DNA from 2 places in the Vibrio sp. AH4 genome. Region 2 is predicted to be linked to the other one. Evidence: riboswitches for the same ligand, from Rfam matches in the RefSeq annotation. Region 2 holds a riboswitch; the other holds the start of a gene.

Region 1 (8,075 bases), on a different contig from region 2:
GCTTGATAAGGCTCAAGCGTGAATGGCAGTGGTGCGGTGAGTGCGCGCCAGTGCACGCTCGAAAGCACATGCCAGCCCGCTTCGCTGCTGAGCCACAGTTCATCATTTGGCGCAAGATACAGGCGAAAGCCGTTGAGCAGTGCATCTACCCCGGCAGCGCCCGGTCGTTGCCATAAGGCATGCAACGGATGATAATGGCTCGCCAAGGTGAAACGTGTTGGGTGCGCAGAGGCAAAGGTTGCCTGCTCTGCATCCGCTAAGTGCTCAATATAGCGATCTGCGTAGCTGCCTCCCGCCGGATGTTGCCACGCAACACGCTGAAACCACTCTGCGCCGAGCGGTGTTTGGCGACATAGCGCCAACTCAAATTCGACCGCTTTCGCCAAATACGGCGAAGAGGAGTTGAGCGGCTGGCACTGCTTGGCCGTGGCGGCTAAATCTGCGATGTCTTGCCACGTATATTGAGTAAAATCAGGATATTGACTGTGACTGCTGAGGAGCGCTAACGGGTATTGATTGAGGGTTTGGCTCGCCACCAGTGGCGTGCTTTGCTGCTCAAGCGCTGCGCGATAAAAAATCGACCAACGCTGAGTTTCAGGCAGGTCAATACTGGCCAGTGCGGAAGCAGCCCATAAGCTACACAGTAAGAGGCTTAACCTGCGGTGAGTCAGCAGCAACGTCATGATTTAAATACTTAGTATTGGGTTCATGCCAATAGTAGCCGCTTCATCACAAGATGTGTAATTTGGGTGTCAACAATTCTGCTGGTTAAAAGCCGTGACCGTCTAGAACGGCCCGTTGTTAGCACGAAGTTTGTCCGGTAGACCATCGTGATCACCGAGCTCGCGGGCAGGTACATCATGCCAGTTGAGCTTGCCAAGACGCACGTTCCGTTCCGGATGGACGGCGTAGTGAATGCGGTTATCTTCTCGTTCGGTGTCTCCGATACACAATAAGCGGACGATCTGGTCGGTATTGTTGATAAAAGTATGTGCGAGACCATCGCCCGCTTTGAAGCCAACCGAATCGCCCGGCTGTAGTCGATAGAGGACGCCATCTAGCCAGACATCGGGTGTGCCTTCTAATACATGCACAAATTCATCTTCCGTTTTTTCCGCGTGAGGCCAACTGGTGCGATGTCCGGGCTCGACAATTTCATGGTGAATACCGATCCGCGCGAAGCCAAAATAATGACCGAGCGCGCAGCCGATAGACAGCGGCTCTTGGCTACCAGAGTAGTAACGAGGCTCCTTTTCCTGTAGTTCACTCCAATGTTTGATGCAGGGATGACGATCCATTTTCTTCTCCTGTTATTGCGCCAGTGAGGGGGTAATCCAATTTCAGGCATAGTAATGACTTTGTAATTGGATTTGTAATCCGAGTGTCAACAAAAAGGAAAGAGGAGGGAAGTTGGCAGCAAAGTCAACCTTGTTGTCGGCTTTGGAATGATGCTGCCATTTGTTACCAGAAAAATCATCGGGTCACATAGAGTGTCATCCATAATTTAAGCCTACCAGTAAACAGGATTTGCTATCGCTTCTAAGCATGTGGGTTTACCGCTGATCGGGGTGATCGCTTGCCCTGTTAACGATTGAGCAAGCCAACCTTCAGGGTAGGACAAGGTCAATGGCGCTTGAATCATCTCTTCATTAATCGCAGTAAATCCTACTTTGGAGTAAAAGCGAATATCACCGTAGGTGATGACATGACTGATATCTTTCTCTTTTAACGTCTCTAATCCAAAACGGATCAGTGCTTGTCCAATGCCTTGACCGTGCCACTTCGTTGCTACTGCCACTGGCGCGAGAAGATACACGTTTTCCTCATTAGGAAATGAGAGCTTGGAGAAAAGGATGCTGCCGATAACACGTTGGTGATCATCGCATGCGACAAACACGAAAAGATCATCTTCTTGAAGGGAGTGGCTGAGAAAATCGGAGACCAGTTTTCCAATCACAGTGCCTTCTTCTGATCCTTCAGAATCAGAAAAGGTGTTTTGGAACAGGTCGATAATCTCTAGTTTTTGCTGTGATTTGTATAAAGAAAAATTCATTCTTAAGTCTCTAGTGGTTAATTTTCAAAATAAAATATTGATAAGTAAAGTCTTTGGCAGCACTTCGTTCATAGATAGCAATCTCCTTTTCTATGTCAGACAAAGCTTGGGAGTTTGTCAGCCGAAGTTTTAACTCTTCGACACGGTTTTGCAGTGGTAGCCAGTAGTTTTGCCATGCATCAACGCCTAATGAAAAATGCTCCATCACCTCATAACCCAGCTTTTTGAAAAGCTTGATTCGAGAAGGTATCGATTGGATATCTGGGTATTCGGATTGCCAAAATTGTTGAGTTTCCGGTTCTGGATTCTCAGTGAGCCAGACCAAATCACTGACCATCAAGATGCCGTTATCCGCTAAAAAAGGTTTCCACTGCTTGAGAGCGTTCTCCATGCCCATGATGTAAACACAGCCTTCAGCCCAAATCGCATCAAAACTTTTCGCGGCAAAAGGGAGTGCGGTCATGGAACCCAAGACTGGGGATATCCGCTCTTTCCATGGCGAGTGCTGGCGTTGCTTCTCAAGTTGTTTAATCGCGATGGGTTCATTATCGACAGCAGTAATGTGCGCCGAACTGTTTTCTGCCAGCAGGAGAGTTGAAAGGCCCGTTCCGCAGCCGACATCGAGGATATGCTGCATGCTTTGTATCGACATCAAGGAAATGGCTTTTAAGGTATCTTGCTCGCTACCGGGGCTCCAGCGTTGCAAAGTGGCAAAAACTGCCATGAAATCTTGCATATAGATGTCATGTTCATTCATATCTTTCGATAACCATTTTAATCGGAGCGCCTCTTTTTCACTGTAACCTTGCGTGTTGAGCCAGCTTAAGTAAGCGTTTGGCGCATGTTTACTGAGAGAGTGGTGTAACTCTCTTTGTGGACGTTCGCCGAGCAAGGCTAAAAGCAACTCACGAGCGCGAACTTTTTTCTCAATTTCATCATCGAGTTGGCTTAAACGACTTTCCAATAGGCTTCGGTCTAGTTTCGCCTGTAAGCACTCTTCACACTCTTTTAATGAAAGCCCCGCACTCTGAAGCTGTTGGATAAGAAACAGTTGCTGCAGATCACTCTCGCTGTAGTAGCGATAGCCATTGTCAAGACGTTGCCCCCGAATCAATCCTAATTTCTCGTAGTAAAGTAGTGTGGTTCGAGAGAGCCCCGCCTTGACCGCTAATTCTGAAATTAAATACATATTTGATCTGACCTCAAGAGGCTGAAGATGTGGTTAGTATGAACTGTAGAGCTATAGACAGGTCAAGCAGCATTGAGCAATTGTTTACGCACACAGTCAGCCTAGTGAGCGGATCTTTCCTCATGATTGAGATAGTATTTTGCGAGAAATCGCGCATAATCTTGCTACTCACTCTGAAAGAAGAAATGACCTATGACCAATTTTCAATATTACTTTCATCAACTGCCTTGCTTTGATTGTAAAAAAACCACAGTAAGCACGGATCTCGGCTGGTTAACCGCGGCGATGAAAGAGGATGTGTTAGCTCAAGTTGCCGACATTCTTGCGCAAGACAACGTTGAGCCTGACCTTTCCGTGAACGTGACTTGTACCAAAGAAGAAGCGCGTGACTACTTATTGCTAAACTTCTACGGTTATTCTGAAGAAGAGTTAGCGAATCAAGTTGAAGCGGAAGATGAACAAGAAGTCGCGGATGAAATTGCTGAGCTATTGGCAGAAGGTAATGAAACGGTGGTGTTTGAACACGAAATCGCTTTGCAAAGCTGTACCGATTGCGAGATGGATGAAGAGTAAAACGAGGCTTAACCTTGAGACTTTTTCGCACTATAAGCGATGAGATTTGTCTCTAGCTCAAATAAAAAATCCCTCAGCGTGGCTGAGGGATTTTGTGTTTTAGAGGGGCAATTAGAGTTTATCCCACGCCATTTGCCAATGACTACCAGTACCTGGTTGGTACTGAGTGGCATTGCTTGTCCACTGTTGGCAATAGCCTGATGCTGGCCATGCTTTACACTGGTAAATCGCGCCATCCGAACCTAGCACTTTGGTGCCCGCAACATACTCTTTCAAACCGTTCGGGAAAACAAAGTCGTAATCTCCCGGAGTCGGTGGCGTTTGTGGTTCAACCAACATAAAGTCTAGCGTTTGCTGATCTTGTAGGTTGCCATCAAGATCCTTGATGCGAGAAACCAGCATATGATGACCCGCTTTGGCTTCGCTCAGCTGTAAGGTTACTGATTTGAGCTCGCCGTCGGTCATCGCCTGAGTCCAGCTTGCTAGCGGTTTTTGGTGATGGTTATAAACGGTGAGCTCTGCGCTCATCTCACCTTGTGCTTCTAGCGTTAGGTCAAGTTGAACAGGCTGTTCGCCAATTTCATATTCTGCCGCTAAACCTGAAACTGTCAGTGAATACTCAGGCTGTGGCGCTTCGATTTGGTAGCCAATTTCAACACGCTTCAAGCCGCTGCCTTCTTTTAGGTAAATCGGGTTAGTCCCGTAAACGGGAACAAACTGATCACCATTGAGCTGGCCAGCACGCTGCTGTTTTTGTGTTTGGTTAATTTTAGCCGCTAAAGCGTGTGACCACTGATTCGCTTGAGTGAGCGTTTCTGAATCGATTTTCAGTTCAGTACGGTACGCAGGGTTCTCTCCGGTCGCATCAAAAACGCGTGTAAACACGGTGTCACCGATGCTCAGATCCATGGTTGGGATGATCTGTCCTGCTTGGTTCCAATCAGGTAATACAGGACCGTTGCCATCAAACTTTACATCAATCACGTTGTAGAAGGCTGCCGCGGTATCACCCACATCCCATACCGCAAGAATCACATGGTAACCTTCGCGCTCAGGCACAATACACTCATGGCTAGTGCGTTTGGGTGGTTGCACCATGTTGCCTTCGACCACGCAGAATGGATTCAGATCAAAAGAATCGCGTGATAGGGCTTGGTTTGGGTTCCAGTTTGGCTTGGTGATGTAGTATTTCCAGTCTCGAGTGACATGGTTTGCCGTAAACGTCCACTCAAAGGTTTGTGGTCCAGCTTGGATTGGGCGTTTTACCCAACGGTCGGCCGTTTGTTCATCAAGCGCAGCGGCAAGTGCACTTTGAGCACTGGCAATTTTGCCATCACGTGGGCCAGCAGCCGGAAAGCCTTCTGGGCCTTCAACGCTTTGTGGTTCATATTGAATCGCACCACAGTTAGTGTTTTTTTCACCAGTACCATTAGCGGCAAATTTACATAACGTAACGCGCCCTTCTACAATACCGTCTTCCACTGCTGACACATAACCGTGTCCATACGCTAATCCACTGATACCAGAAAGGATCAGAGCGATTGCGGTCAATTTAGGTTGTTTTTTCATCACAGACTCTTTTTTGTTGGCTGACAGAACTCAGAGGTATTCTGAGTCCTACCACACTCAGCAAGGCATAACTATGCAATATGGTTATGGCGACCCCGCTATCATAGATTGAGAAAACCGTTTGTTGAGCTTTTCTCGAACCGACAGACCGGAGGCTTTGCGTCCCATTTTTTCAAATGGTTTGCCGAAATGTGATCGGTAGCAAATTTAACTAACTTTGTTCAATAAGGCTAAGCGAAGACAACGTTTGTGGAATGAAGCTCTCAGGCTTAATTTTTAGAGTTAAATAACCAATTCTCATACAAAATATCAGGTGTTTATTTGATTGATAAAATGGATAGAGCAGGGTTTGTTTCGAAAATAGAACAGCGATTTAGTGATCGGCGTGGCCTGCCACTCGTAGATAAAGTGACTCTTAATAAAACCAATGTCGACATTGAATAAAAATGCGGCTTAAGGAACATAATGCGTTACCCGGTTGTACGATTGATATTGGGCGATCAGCTCAACCATACCCACTCTTGGTTTGCTGAACCACGAGAAGAGGTGCTGTACTTGATTGCAGAACTGCATCAGGAGCAGTGGTATGTACGTCACCACACCCAGAAACAGTGTGCGTTTTTTGCAGCAATGAAAGCGTTTGCCGAGCGTTTGACGGCAGAAGGACATCACGTTCTGCATTTAGATTTGGATGCCACCGCAGAGTTTGCCGACTTACCACACTTAATTGAGCATATTTGCCATCAGGTTAATGCCCATGCCTTTCAATACCAAAGACCAGATGAATACCGCTTACTAGAACAGATGGCGAATTTACGTATCCCCGAAGTGGTGATTGGTTGCGTCGATACGGAACATTTTCTGTTGCCATTTGCGGAGATCCCCCAACAATTTCCGGTGGGAAAAGCGGTATTGATGGAACATTTTTATCGCCGCATGCGTAAACGTTTTGGCTATTTAATGGAATCGGAAAACAAGCCAGAAGGCGGGCAGTGGAATTTTGATGCAGAGAATCGCAATAAGCTGAAAGCGCCTGATTTGCTGCACTTGCCCACTCCGCTTCGCTTTGATAACTCCATTTCATCCATCAAATCACGACTTGAACGTCATAACGTTAAATCGATCGGCAACGTCGGAGAATCATTACTGTGGCCGATAAATCGTGCGCAAGCCTTATCTCTATTGGCGCATTTTTGCCAATGCGCTTTACCCAATTTTGGCCGCTTTCAAGATGCGATGACGGCACAGCACCCATATCGATGGAGCCTTTATCACAGCCGTCTATCGTTTGCATTGAATTGCAAATTACTTTCCCCACAAGAGGTAATTGGCGCTGCGATTGATACCTATCGAGCTGCCCAAGGCGAAGTTTCTTTAGCACAAGTCGAAGGTTTCGTACGTCAAATTTTGGGGTGGAGAGAGTACGTACGCGGTATGTATTGGAGCAACATGCCTCATTACAAAACTCGCAATCATTTTGGTGCTCGGCGCCCTTTGCCGAGTTATTTCTGGAATGGTCAAACGAAGATGCACTGCCTGCAACAAGCGATCACTCAATCCTTGGATTTTGGCTATGCGCACCATATTCAACGATTGATGGTAACAGGCAACTTTGCCCTGCTCACCGAATGTGACCCCGATGAAGTTGATGCGTGGTATTTGGGCGTCTACATTGATGCGATTGAATGGGTCGAACTCCCGAACACGCGGGGAATGGCACTGTTTGCCGATGGGGGATTGATTGCGACTAAACCTTATGCGGCTAGTGGTTCCTACATCAATAAAATGAGTGACTACTGCGTCTCTTGCCCTTATCAAGTGAAACTCAAATCCGGTGATGGGGCTTGCCCGCTAAATTCACTCTATTGGCGCTTTATGCTCAAACATCGTGAACAGCTCGCTAACAATCCTCGCATTGGAATGCTCTATAAAACATGGGATAAGATAGCTAGCGTCGATCAACTGGCGATTTTAGCGACCGCCGAATCCTACCTAGCCCAGATAGATAACTTGTAACAACAATTAAAAATCCGTGAATACGACAACTCGGCGCAATATTTGCTTAGTATTGTCGGTGAATCTTTAAGCCGTGGACCTGAGTGCTGTCATTAAGGGGACAATGGCACGGTCATTCGAGTCAATATTAGGCAAAAGTGCCGAAACAAATGGTATGTTTACTCTAATGACTATAAATCTAATAAAATAATGTTTTATTGATAAGATATTGTTTTTATTTGCTTTTTTCTGTTGCGGATTACACATGTACGCCCGAAAGTCATTGCAGCTTACTGTGAAGTACTTCAAAATTAGGTTGTTTCCATTTCTTCTTGGTTAAGAATGAGGTTTTGATGAGAGTCGCGGATCTTCTAAAGCATCGAGCTGAAAACTTGGTTAAGCACACTGAATTTAAACAGTGGATGTCTCCCTCTGTACGTGAGTACTGGGATGATATTTTGACCAAAACCAATCGTCGCCCGCTGTTTGCGTGGGTGAAAGATCTGCACCTGCCTGCCAATGAAGAAACACCGATCCCAGAACCGATTGTGCTCAAACCGGAAGCACAGGCTTTGTATGATCAGCTACAAACCCAAGTGGGTGAAGTGATGCATACTGGTGATTGGTTGCTCGTTGACCAAGAGCGTATTAATCAATTTGGTACTGTCACTGAAGATATGCAGTGGATTCATACGG
Region 2 (8,075 bases):
ACGTACGGTATATGTGGTTCCTCGCCGCACAGAGTGTGAAGATTCGCTCAGTCTCGCCTTACTTCTGCTGATTTAATTAACCAATAACATTCGCTGGCATCAGCAGTCATCGACAGGAACACTCTATGGCTACGATTAAAGATGTAGCGCGCCTTGCTGGCGTGTCTACCACTACCGTTTCTCACGTTATCAACAAAACTCGCTTTGTGGCAGAAACCACCCAAGAGAAAGTGATGGAAGCGGTTAAGCAACTCAACTATGCACCGAGTGCGGTCGCACGTAGTTTGAAGTGCAACACTACACGCACTATTGGCATGCTAGTGACTCAATCAACAAACCTGTTTTTCTCTGAAGTGATCGATGGTGTGGAAAGCTACTGTTACCGTCAAGGCTACACCTTGATTCTGTGTAACACGGGCGGCATCTATGAAAAACAACGTGATTACATTCGCATGCTGGCCGAAAAACGTGTGGATGGCATTTTAGTCATGTGTTCAGACCTGACTCAAGAGCTGCAGGAAATGCTCGACGCTCACAAAGACATTCCAAAAGTGATCATGGATTGGGGTCCAGAAACGTCGCACGCTGATAAAATCATCGATAACTCAGAGGAAGGTGGCTATCTCGCGACCAAATATCTGACGGATCGTGGACACACAGACATTGCCTGTTTAAGTGGTCATTTTGTCAAAGCCGCTTGCCAAGAGCGTATTCAAGGTTTCCGCCGAGCGATGGCTGAAGCGCACTTACCCGTGAATGAAGATTGGATTCTAGAAGGTAATTTTGAGTGTGATACCGCAGTCCTTGCTGCCGACAAAATCATTGCTATGGATAAGCGTCCAACTGCCGTATTCTGCTTCAACGACACCATGGCATTAGGTCTTATGAGCCGTTTGCAACAAAAAGGAATTCGTGTTCCTGAAGAAATATCCGTGATTGGTTACGATAATATCGAACTGGCCGAATACTTCTCTCCACCACTGACCACCGTGCACCAACCTAAGCGTCGTGTGGGTAAAAATGCGTTCGAAATTCTTTTAGAGCGTATTAAAGATAAAGAACACGAGCGCCGAATTTTCGAGATGCATCCTGAGATCGTCGAACGCGACACTGTGAAAGACTTGACAAAATCCTAACTTTCTTGACAATTCACAGAGCCTATATTTGAAAGCTTGTCACATAAATATGACAAAACTAATGTAGAGCGAGTATTATTAACATGGCTCATTCTCACAATTGAAATATCAGTATGTGAGAATGACCCAAGTTTGGTTATTTTTTATCAGGAAAAATGTCACGCACAGGGCAAACCATTCGAAAGAGTGGGACGCAAAGCCTCCGGCCTAAACCAGAACATAGGTAGGTAGCGGGGTTACCGATGGCAAAAATGCATACACTATGTTGACTCATCATTGACACGGCAGTTGCATGATTTTGCTAATTTTCTCGGACCTGATTTGGTGGCGTATGTAACAATACTCCGAGACTAACAGCATGGATAAACCAGTATTAAAAGATTCAATGCGGCTCTTTGAGCAGCTAGGACGTGTGAAATCTCGTTCAATGTTTGGTGGCTTTGGTATTTTCGTCGACGAAACTATGTTTGCGCTTGTGGTTAACGATACGCTGCACATCCGTGCAGACGATGCCACAATCGAAAAGTTCAAACAGCAAGGTTATGAACCTTATGTTTATAAAAAACGTGGCTTTCCTGTCGTGACTAAGTACTACGCTCTACCTGATGATTGTTGGAGTAATCCAGCCTCTATCTTAAGTGAAGCTCGTATTGCGCTTGAGGTCGCTAAGACCGAACGTGAAACACAAGCACAAGCAAAGCCTGACCGTTTGAAAGATCTTCCCAACTTGCGTTTAGCAACGGAAAGAATGCTCAAGAAAGCCGGTATCGAAAGCGTCGAGTCTTTGCACTCTTTCGGTTCTGTTGAAGCATATAAAGCCATTCAACGTACCCATTCGGCAGAGGTTAGCCTTGAGCTGTTATGGGCTTTAGAGGGAGCAATCGAAGGTAAACATTGGTCAGTGATCCCACAAAATCGTCGTGACGAACTACTAAGACACCTTTGATTTCTCGTTTTGAGTCTGTCTTTCCTCGCCGAGTTTGTATGAATACCTTGAGTAAAATCTGATAACGCGTCCACTCGGGCGCGTTATTTTTTTGAAAGAAATACGCTGCATCCCCTGTCTTCTACTTCATAGCCCTTGTTCACACCAATCGGGCGAATTTATTTTGAGTAGATATACTTATACCCAAGTCTTGAGGCAATCGCTTTCATGACTAAGGGATAAGGTATTCCATTTATCACCATCAAAAGCTTCAATATCAAAGTGCTGACTAGGTACCGCTCATGAACAAAAAGCTCATCATTGCCCTTATTTTGATCGCGATAACGGCGATCTTGGTGACACAATTTAGCCACTATCTCACGTTAGATGTCGCCAAAGCCAAGCAAGCCGAGTTGGCAAACTACATTGATGCACATCTTGTGCAAGCCGCATTTATCTATTTTGTATTGTATGTCCTACTGACAGCCTTTTCGGTCCCCGGTGCCACTGTCGTCACCCTATTGGGTGCCGCACTGTTTGGGTTTTGGCTCAGTCTGCTGCTCGCCTCTTTTGCAAGTACGATTGGTGCAACACTTGCCTTTCTCAGCAGCCGCTTTTTATTGCGCGATTGGGTTCAAGCTAAATTTGCCGATAAGCTGTTAACCATTAACCAAGGTGTCGAACGGGATGGGGCTTTTTATCTGCTCTCGCTACGCTTAATTCCCATTTTTCCCTTCTTTTTGATTAACTTAGTCATGGGGCTCACGCCAATTTCCATTTGGCGTTACTACTGGGTCAGCCAATTAGGCATGCTGCCTGGCACCGCGGTTTATCTCAATGCAGGTACTCAACTGGCTGACATCTCTAGCTTGAGTCAGATCGTTTCTGCGCCAGTGCTCGCCTCTTTTGTGCTGCTAGGTGTATTCCCCGTGGTGGTGAAATGGTTAATGAATAAAGTTCAACGCCGGCCAATATCATCCCCTATAAAATAGGCTTTTAAACCCCATCAACCATGATGAAAATTTATACTGCAAATCATCCTTTAGAGGCTCATATCTTGATGCAGTTGTTGCATCAACAAGGGATTTTGTGTGAATTGCGTGGAGAGATGCTCTTTGCGCTGCGTGGGGAGCTCCCGATGGATTCCAGCAGCGCGCCATCACTTTGGCTAAAGAAACCTCAGCAGAAAACCGCTGCCGAGCAAATCATCGCTGAGTTTCTTAATCCACCAAAGCAGTCTCACTGGTTATGCCCTCAATGCGGCGAAAGCCATGAGGGACAATTTAGCGTTTGTTGGCAGTGTGGGTTTGCCCAAAATAATGAGTGACGGCGTTAACGGATCTGGCGCTGAATAAATTCTATCGAACGCTGGTTAAACAGTTCAGGCTGTTCCACATTACATACATGTCCACAATTGGGGATCTCATACAGTTCACTTTGCGCATGCAGCGCCACCATCTCCTTCACCGGGTGGATAAACATGTAATCCTTCTCCCCCATCAAATATAAAGTGGGGATCGGTAATTCACGATCACGGAAGTAGCGCATCATGGGATTGACTTCAGCCGTTAATGTAAACCAACGTTTAAATTCTTTCTGACACAGCTTTTGAGCTTCACGGATAAAGAGATGGCGTGATTCTTTTTGGCTGCGCTGCGGCATCACAATGTAAGCAAATAAGCGATACAGCCACATATAAGGGATGAGATGTTTGCTTAAATGCCCTAGCCTGACCAACAGTTGTGAGCGAGCATTGAGCCGCGTTACCGCCCCCCCAAGCACCATGGAACTAACTCGGTGCGTTGCCAGCTCGGCAAGGTTACGCACTATGATCGTACCAAGGGACATGCCCACAAAATGGGCTGACTGAATTTTCAGATGATCCAACACTTTAAGCACATCAAGGGTGACCGTTTTGAAAGTATAGCGATTGGCTATCCAATCTCTGAGCAATTGGTTTGATTTACCATGCCCACGCAAATCGATGAGTAACAAGTTAAAATGCTGACGATAGGCTTTGATCTGCTTAAACCAAATTGAGGAGCTGCCTCCAGCACCATGCACGAAAACCACCCATTCGTGACTGGTAGGATGAAGGTAGGTTTTATGAAACAGAACGTTTTCAGCAATCGCAGACATTGGCACCTCGTTATTACGCAGGCCAAGACTACCATAAACCGTGTGTGGAAAATCACTTCAGTTGTAAGAAACTGTTGAACCGAGCAGAAAATAAAGGCACCCAAAGGTGCCTTAGCTTTAAAATTTACTTCTAACCAAATCGCGCCAAACGATACATTTTCATGTATTCCTGTGCTGACTCTTCCCAACTGAAGTTTTGCTGCATCGCACGTTGCTGTACTTTGAGCATGTCCTCAGGTTGTTGGAGATAAAACAGCAAGGCACGCTGCATGGTGATCAGTAACGCTTCAGGTGTGGGTTCTTGATAACCAAAACCCGTTGCACGCTCAGGAAACTTATCGTAATCGTTCACCGTGTCTTTCAACCCGCCAACTTCCCTTACGATAGGTAACGTGCCATAAGCCATGCTGTAGATCTGGTTCAACCCACATGCCTCAAACTCGGAAGGCATTAAGAAGAAGTCAGATCCCGCTTCAACCCAGTGGGCTAAACGCTCACTGTAGGTCTCGACAAAAGCAAACTTATTGCGATGAGAGTGAGCAATTTTATTCAGTCGCGCTGCGACCTCTGGCTCACCCGTCCCGACAATCACCACCTGGACATCATTACGTAAGAACTGCTCCAAAATAGGCAACAGGTAATGAAAGCCTTTTTGGTGTGTTAAACGACATACCATGCCAAACATAGGAACATTGGCAACAGGCAAATGTAACTCTTCTTGCAATGCGGTTTTACACAAGGCTTTACCCTTGCGCATCGATTGTGGTTCATCATTGTAAGTGGTTGGCAAATAGTGATCGGTTTGTGGATTCCATTCACTGTAATCACAGCCATTCACAATACCGTGCAAATCCCTTGCGCGACGAACAAAATCATCGACTAAACCATGCGCGCCGAGCGGCGTTAAAAGCTCAGAAGCATAATTTGGGCTCACTGCGTTAATTTTATCGGCAAAGGCAATTCCTGCTCGCAACATGCTGACATGGTCATGGCCATATTGCAGAAATTCCATACCCGATAAATTAAGCTCAGGAATCACTTCCAATTGGTGGTAAGAAAAAATCCCTTTGAAAATGGCGTTATGCACCGTGAGCACGCTTTTGACTTGTTCAAAAAAACTGTCATAGCGGTAACGCGTTTTCAGCAGAAAAGGAACCAAACCGGTATGCCAATCATTGGCGTGAATAATATCCGGTTGAATCCCCAATTTAGGGAGTACGTCCAAACACGCTGCGGAGAAAAAACCAAATCGTTCACCGTTATCGGCATACGCTTGGTTATTCTCGGCATACAGAGCCGGGCGATCAAAATAGGCTGGGCAGTCAATTAAATAGACTGGGATCCCTTCTAACTCGCGTTTAAGCACTCGATAATGAGTGTGCGGCCAGTGAGTAAGCTCGGTTTCTAGAACTAGCTCTGCCTCTTCTCTACCCGGAACTGAACGATAAGCAGGCAGCGCAATCGCTACCTGCTGATGCAACGCTTTCAACGCCTGTGGTAGGGCTTTTGCTACATCAGCTAAGCCACCACTTTTTACCAGCCCCTGCACTTCCGACACGGTAAACCAAACGTTGAGTTGTTCCATTCTAGAATCCTACCTTTGAACCTTTTGCGATGACCACAATGCCTTCATCGGAAACGTGGAAACGTTTTCTGTCCATTTCCAGATCTTCACCAATGATAGTGCCTGCCGCAATTTCAACATCTTTATCGATAATTGCGCGCTTAATTGTGCACCCAGCACCAATTTTTACGTCGCCCAAGATAACAGATTCACTGATAAAAGAGCCAGCAGCAATGTTACTGCGGAAGCCCAGTACCGACTTGTAAATGGTTGATCCTTGAATATAACTTCCCCCAGAGATCAAACTGTCTGTCACTTTGACTTTTTTATCCTTCACATCCACAAACGTTGCGGGTGGCAAAGGTGGGTAATAGGTGTGTAGCGGCCAGCTACGGTTATACAAAGAAAATGGCGGTTCTTTATCGAGCAGATCCATATGAGCAGACCAATAGGACTCGATAGTACCCACATCACGCCAATAGGTAGACTCTTTCTCGCCTTTGATTTTGTTGGTCGTGAAGTCATACACGTACACTTTACCGCGCGGGAACATTTTCGGAATAATGTCTTTGCCAAAGTCATGGCTAGATTCAGTATTTTCCGCATCTTCACGCAGTTCTTTGCTCAACGTTTCTGCATCAAAAATGTAGTTACCCATCGATACTAGCGCCCATTCAGGTTCACCGGGGATCGACTTAGGATGGCTTGGTTTCTCTTCAAACCCTATCATTTTGCCGTGTTCATCAACTTCAATGACACCAAATTGTGAAGCTTGGCTGATCGGCATACGCAGTGCAGAAACCGTCAGTTCCGCTTCCATGCGACGATGGAAATCGAGCATTTGGCGAATATCCATCTTGTAGATATGGTCTGAGCCAAAAATGCAGACTTGATCTGGGGCAACAATTTCCACAAAACGTAAGTTTTGATAAATCGCATCAGCAGTGCCTTCATACCAACGTTTTCCATCACGCATTTGCGCAGGAATAATGTCGATAAAGCGATCTGTGATCCCCGACAGATTCCAGCCCTTTTTCATGTGTAGATACAAAGACTGTGATTTGAATTGCGTCAATACGTAGATACGCATCAAATCGGCGTTAACAAAGTTATTGAGTGCAAAGTCGATTAGGCGGTAGCTTCCGCCAAAAGGAACTGCCGGCTTGGTACGGGTTTCTGTCAACGGTTTCAACCGTGACCCCTCGCCACCCGCCAAAATCATGCCTAATACTCCAGCCATGTGTTGTTCTCCATTCTTTTATAATATTTACCGAACCACGAAATAGGTTTTGCTTTGGGGGCTATATGGTGCGGTGCTCCATGCTTACCGATGGCAAATTTGTACGACAGCCAGCACAAATGTGCTGAATAAACAATGCAATCGGTTGGCTATACGTTATCGAATCCGCAGCAGAATACCAATCAATTTCTTGAAATCTCCGTGGTCAAAAGGTGAATGATGGAAAAGACTTATTCCAACTCACACTCTGTTGGTGGTTCAATTACATAAACCTAACAGTAAAAAATAACGCAATCTTGAATTACTGAAGTGGGTTCACCTCCTGATTGATAGAAATGGCTTAGCGAAATAATTCGCCCAATACACTGGAAAGAATGAGTAGAGGATAAAAATCGGACTGAGAAAGAGCATTTGGATCGGAGTGCAACGATTTGCGAGGAGGTAACTCCGGATCCGGCTAAGGAAGCTCAGATTGAGTGGTTAATCTCATAGTAAGGAGGAAGAGAGGTGAAGACTCTCTCTTGAGTCACACTCTGGTAAATTGATTGTGAAAGGCATCAATAGCGTGTGAAGTTTCTCAGAATCGCTTCGCAAAGCGTCATGCAGAAATAAGACAAGGCAGCACGAGGCTGCCTTGTTATAGCGAGGAAATGACGGCGAGAAACTATTTCGCGTTTTTACGCTTATCCGTCACCAACCATTGCCCATCTTGGAAGATCGCCATCCAACCTGATGGCTTACCATCCGTCTCGGTACGAACGTAATGCTCTTTCTCCTTACGAGAGAAACGCACTACAGCCGGTAAACCATCCGGATCCTGCGCCGGAGCCGACGTCAGATATTGGTATTTTTCAGGTAAGCGCTCTGCAAAACGCTTCAACTCTTCCACTAACGGAGCACGAGTTTCACGAGATTTAGGGAAGTTGCTTGCAGCCAAGAATAAGCCTGACGCACCATCACGCAGCACAAAATACGCATCCGAATTTTCACATGGCAATTCAGGGAAATGCACAGGCTCTTCTTTCGGTGGTGCAACTTCACCGTTTTTCAGAATCTTACGGGTGTTTTTAC

The links. Region 2 has a riboswitch for cyclic di-GMP ahead of MKA69_RS12170 (TfoX/Sxy family DNA transformation protein). Riboswitches for the same ligand answer to the same signal wherever they lie in the genome.
Region 1: linked by a shared signal. The riboswitch ahead of gbpA (N-acetylglucosamine-binding protein GbpA) and the one ahead of MKA69_RS12170 (TfoX/Sxy family DNA transformation protein) in region 2 are both predicted to bind cyclic di-GMP.

The regions. Positions count from the first base shown of each region.
Region 1 is NZ_JALAIV010000003.1:433,886-441,960, forward strand. It holds gene MKA69_RS15010 (DUF3404 domain-containing protein) at 1-683, opposite strand, end outside; gene MKA69_RS15015 (cupin domain-containing protein) at 786-1,298, opposite strand; gene MKA69_RS15020 (GNAT family N-acetyltransferase) at 1,511-2,053, opposite strand; gene MKA69_RS15025 (MerR family transcriptional regulator) at 2,064-3,242, opposite strand; gene MKA69_RS15030 (hypothetical protein) at 3,435-3,815, shown strand; gene gbpA (N-acetylglucosamine-binding protein GbpA) at 3,927-5,384, opposite strand; cyclic di-GMP riboswitch class I at 5,470-5,580, opposite strand; gene MKA69_RS15040 (cryptochrome/photolyase family protein) at 5,850-7,400, shown strand; gene MKA69_RS15045 (MaoC family dehydratase) at 7,733-8,075, shown strand, end outside.
Region 2 is NZ_JALAIV010000001.1:2,652,152-2,660,226, forward strand. It holds gene purR (HTH-type transcriptional repressor PurR) at 126-1,136, shown strand; cyclic di-GMP riboswitch class I at 1,295-1,380, shown strand; gene MKA69_RS12170 (TfoX/Sxy family DNA transformation protein) at 1,495-2,082, shown strand; gene MKA69_RS12175 (TVP38/TMEM64 family protein) at 2,364-3,053, shown strand; gene MKA69_RS12180 (putative signal transducing protein) at 3,077-3,388, shown strand; gene MKA69_RS12185 (alpha/beta fold hydrolase) at 3,394-4,200, opposite strand; gene glgA (glycogen synthase GlgA) at 4,331-5,785, opposite strand; gene glgC (glucose-1-phosphate adenylyltransferase) at 5,787-7,004, opposite strand; gene topA (type I DNA topoisomerase) at 7,669-8,075, opposite strand, start outside.